2 regions of the Lysinibacillus sp. EB106-09-02-XG168 genome follow, and region 2 is predicted to be linked to the other one. Evidence: riboswitches for the same ligand, from Rfam matches in the RefSeq annotation. Region 2 holds a riboswitch; the other holds the start of a gene.
The links. A riboswitch is a leader RNA that binds a small molecule or an ion and turns the genes downstream of it on or off. The one in region 2 is predicted to bind FMN.

Region 1: another riboswitch for FMN. It lies ahead of ribE (riboflavin synthase); the one in region 2 lies ahead of AC3WSO_RS07220 (ECF transporter S component).

What each region holds. Positions count from the first base shown of each region.
Region 1 covers NZ_JBYTDN010000003.1:1,589,622-1,592,030, forward strand. Annotated here, with positions in the region: FMN riboswitch at 504-629, shown strand; FMN riboswitch at 875-1,000, shown strand; gene ribE (riboflavin synthase) at 1,195-1,833, shown strand; partial or broken gene ribB (3,4-dihydroxy-2-butanone-4-phosphate synthase) at 1,854-2,409, shown strand, end outside.
Region 2 covers NZ_JBYTDN010000003.1:1,336,892-1,339,300, forward strand. Annotated here, with positions in the region: gene AC3WSO_RS07215 (RNA polymerase subunit sigma) at 1-420, shown strand, start outside; FMN riboswitch at 724-912, shown strand; gene AC3WSO_RS07220 (ECF transporter S component) at 1,136-1,723, shown strand; gene AC3WSO_RS07225 (sodium-dependent transporter) at 1,898-2,409, shown strand, end outside.

The DNA of each region.
Region 1 (2,409 bases), 250 kb from region 2:
TTTATAATCTAGTTGTAAAGACGTTTTTTTTTTGAAAATGTTACTGCCTATACTTAAAAAAATGACATGATTATACAGGATATGAAACAGAGGAGTACAAATAACTCTAGATGAGCAATTTTTTTCACTAATAAATATTTTTGGATCATCACCATAATGTGTGGTTGATTCGTGCGCTTTCCTGGAGGCGTCCGATGAGCTGCTTAAGGCAATGGATGTTTATTGTGCGAAAGTGAAGTGCTAACGTAACGACAGCAACAGATGTTTATTGTGCGAAAGTGAAGTGCTAACGTAACGACAGCAACAGATGTTTATTGTGCGAAAGTGAAGTGCTAACGTAACGACAGCAACAACAGGATGTTAGCCACAAAGGCGTAATCAGGACGTGATGTAGTCTAGACCTACATGTGAATAGGGCATCATGACAGAAACTTAGAATTGATTTTGAGATTTGTCTGGATAAATTAATTAAGTAGTGTTATTGTAAGAAATAGCTAAATAAAAATATCCTTCAGGGTAGGGTGAAATTCCCAATCGGCGGTGATGAAGCAATTCAAAGTCCGTGAGCGCAAGCTGATTTGGTGCAAATCCAAAACCGACAGTTATAGTCTGGATGGGAGAAGGGTAAAAGTAAGAACTTTTTAAATTCGCTTGAGTTTATAAGGTTTATTTGATTATGCTTTTATGTAAACTACTTCCCATCGTTTAAGTTGGGAAGTTTTTTTATCTTCATTCAGTAGGTGTTTGGACACCCACTGAAACAGAGGAACTCAGGCTAAGCACTTCACATCCTGTGAAAACGCCTGACCTAAAGCCTCCGGACGCAATTACGCCAAGGTGGAATTTATTTATTTAGCTAACGAATTAAATAGTAGTAGTTCTTCGGGGTAGGGTGAAATTCCCAATCGGCGGTGATGAAGTAATTCAAAGTCCGTGAGCGCAAGCTGATTTGGTGCAAATCCAAAACCGACAGTTAAAGTCTGGATGGGAGAAGAACGATGAGATGGTGGCCTATGGAAAAATTTTGTTTCCTAAAGGTTTATTTGTTGACGTCTTATTTATATGAACTCCCAAACCCCTTTAATCAAAGGGGTTTTTTATTTGAACAGAAATTTTTGATTGAGGGAGGAGGTACATAGGGCTCCAAAAGTGGAATAGATAAGCTTAGAACAAAGAATAGAAGTGGGTGAAAAAATGTTTACAGGAATTATTGAGGATGTTGGTACCGTAAAAACCTTGCAAAGCGATAGAAAAAGTATGAAAATTACTGTTATTTCAAAGAAAATGGTAGAGGATGTAAAGCTCGGGGACAGTATTGCGGTCAATGGTGTTTGTTTAACAGTCATATCTTTTAATGATCAGGAGCTTACGATGGATGTAATGCCAGAAACGGTAAAGGCAACAAATTTACAGCAGCTCGCAATAGGAGATCCAGTAAATTTAGAACGCGCTATGTCAGCGAATGGGCGATTCGGTGGTCATTTTGTATCTGGGCATGTAGATGGAGTAGGGAAAGTAGTACGAAAGCGGCCGTTAGCAAATGCAGTCTATATTGATATAGAGCTATCAAAGGAGTTAACGAGCTTCTGTATTCCAAAGGGCTCCATCACAATTGACGGAACGAGCTTAACACTCTTTCAAGTTGAGAAAAACGGTGTCACAGTATCTTTGATACCCCATACGTACAAGGAAACAATTTTAGGTATGAAGAAAATTGGTGATCTCGTCAATATAGAAACCGATTTAGTAGGAAAATACATTTTACATCAACTTAAGTATGGTCAGGAACCGCCGGCCATCACAAAAGACTTCTTAGCACAAAACGGATTTTAACCAACAGGGAGGTGGCGAAATTGCTACATTCGATTGAAGAAGCAATTGAGGATTTAAAGCAAGGAAAGATAATTATAGTAGTAGATGACGAGGATCGGGAAAATGAAGGGGACTTACTAGCACTTGCGGAATTTATAACCCCTGAAACGATTAACTTTATGGCTACCTATGGAAGGGGACTTATATGTACGCCAATTTCCCAGCAGCTTGCACAAAAATTAGCATTAAACCCTATGGTTAGTGTGAATACAGATAATCATCAAACAGCCTTTACCGTTAGTATTGATCATGTTGACACAACAACTGGAATTAGCGCCTTTGAACGGGCAATGACTATACAGAAAATGCTCGAACCACAAGCAAAAGTTGCGGATTTTCGTAAACCAGGCCATGTATTCCCACTAATAGCAAAGGAAAATGGTGTATTAGAGCGTAGGGGACATACGGAAGCTACAATAGATTTGGCAAAGCTTTGTAATAGCGTTCCTGCAGGAGTTATATGTGAGATTATGGGCGACAATGGCAAAATGCTACGCTTTAATGATCTCGTTAAATATGCAGCACAACATCATTTAA
Region 2 (2,409 bases):
CCAAGTAAGCCTATGGCATTAACAAGCTCAAATCATTTTAATTATTATTTATATAGAGATGAAAATGGGACTGAATACTTATCACCTGATTCTCGTAAAACTTTTTCTACTGTAACAGAAGCTCTTTCTGTTATGCAAAATAATAATGATGATGCATACGTTCCTGTCTTACCGGAAAATATAAAATACACTGTGAAAGAGGTAGCAGAAGGCGTTATTGTTACGTTTGATGAACCGCTTGATTTAACAACTATGGATGCAGTTCGTGCAACTCAATTAATTGAAGCTATGATGCTCACTGCTGCAAGCTTTGATCAACAAGTACGCTTAGACAATGTTGTACAGGAGAGTTGGGAAGGATTTGATTTGAAAAATTTCTTACCAAAGCCTGTAGGAGCCAATAAACGATATATGCCATAAATGGTGAAACAACAAAAAACTGAACGCAACTTTATAAGTGAATTTTTTGGAGCATTCTCGCCGCTGTACGTGCGTGAATGCTCTTGTTAGTTTATCAGAGGTTAAAAGGAGATCAATGGCTGGCAATAGCCCGATTGATGAAGAATAATAATCAACGGGGCTGAAGCAAACCCTTATCTGTTAAAGATAGGACTATTGCGGGTGTTTGTAAAACATACAAGTTTAATCGGAATTTTTTAAGCAAAGCTATTTACTTTTCCTTCATAATTCATTATAGTAAGGCTATGAAACAAAAAAATATTGATTCATCTTCGGGGCAGGGTGAAAATCCCGACCGGCGGTAATAGAGTTGTAAATGCTAATGTCTTTCATTAGCTCGAATAATTTACTAAAACTCTTCAGCCCGCGACCTGTGCAAATAATTTTTTTTGCATGGCTGACTTGGTGTAATTCCAAGGCCGACAGTTAAAGTCTGGATGGGAGAAGATGGAGGTGCGATCGTCATTCATTGTTATGAATTTAGCTATGTACGAGCGTTTTTTCGTTGTGGCTTTACACAGCGTAAGCTCAACAATAGTTAATTAATGGCGTTTCTTTAATCATGCCTATTCTCCCTTATGCTTATTTTGCATAAGGGTTTTTTCATAATAAGAATTGATGAGGTCGTAACCTTTCTTCTTGCGAGATTGAATCAGCAAAGAGGAGAGAGTTTACTATGAAGAAAAATGTTAAACTTCAGTCGTTTATTACGATTGGCATGCTGAGCAGTATTTCGTTTTTGTTAATGCTTTTTAATTTCCCTATTCCGCCATTTCCAGCGTTTTTGGAAGTAGACTTCAGTGATATGCCTGCATTGCTTGCGGCGATCACAATGGGACCTGTAGCTGGTGTTTTAGTAGAATTCTTTAAAAATGTGTTGGACTGGATTTTCTCAGGTACGCCAACAGGTGTACCGGTAGGTCATATTGCGAACTTTGTAACAGGTATTTTATTTATTTTACCAGTTAGCTTTGTTTTTAATCGCGCCAAAACAGTTAAAGGTCTTGTCGGAGGTTTAGCTGCAGGTACAATCATAATGGCAGTGGGAATGAGCATTCTTAACTATGCAGTATTTTTACCTATGTACACTTACTTTTTAGGGATGGAGCCTGTCGTAGGTGATTCACTATATAAAATGATCGTAGCTGGTATTTTGCCATTTAACATTATTAAGGGTATTTTAATAACGTTTATCATGGCATTACTATTTACAACAATGCGCAAATGGATTCATCAACAGCGCTCTATGTATATAACAAAATAATATGGTGAGACCTCGAGCTGTTAAGTGCTTGAGGTTTTTTTTATATTGGGAAGAGAGAATGATGGATATGCTGGATATTATTGTGCGAAAGTAACAAGTAGAAATAATCTAGTCTAGATTACTATTTTCATGTAAAATAAGGAAGAGTTTAGAATGTTAGAGGAGTTTGAAGAGATGAGTGAAAAAAAGAGTCAGTGGTCTAGTAAACTAGGCTTTATTTTAGCATCAGCGGGAGCTGCAATCGGGCTAGGGGCAATATGGAAGTTGCCGTATGTTACTGGACAAAGTGGTGGGGGAGCATTTTTCCTTATTTTTGTTCTATTTACATTGTTGATTGGTTTGCCGATGTTATTATCAGAGTATATTTTAGGTCGTGGTACACAGTCTGAGGCTGTGACAGCATATAAAAAAATTACACCGACGAAAACAGGCTGGGCTTGGATTGGTCGTATGGGTGTACTTGGTTGTTTTTTATTGTTAACTTTTTACAGTGTTGTGGGAGGTTGGATTTTTATATATAGTGGCCTAGGTGTGACTGGGGCTGTTATTAATCCTGCTAATGATCCAAGTAAACTATTTGGGGAAATTGTAGGGACACCTTGGATTACACTACTAGGTTTAGGGTTGTTTACGCTAGTAAATGTACTAGTCATTTCACTTGGTGTGCAAAATGGTATAGAGAAGGC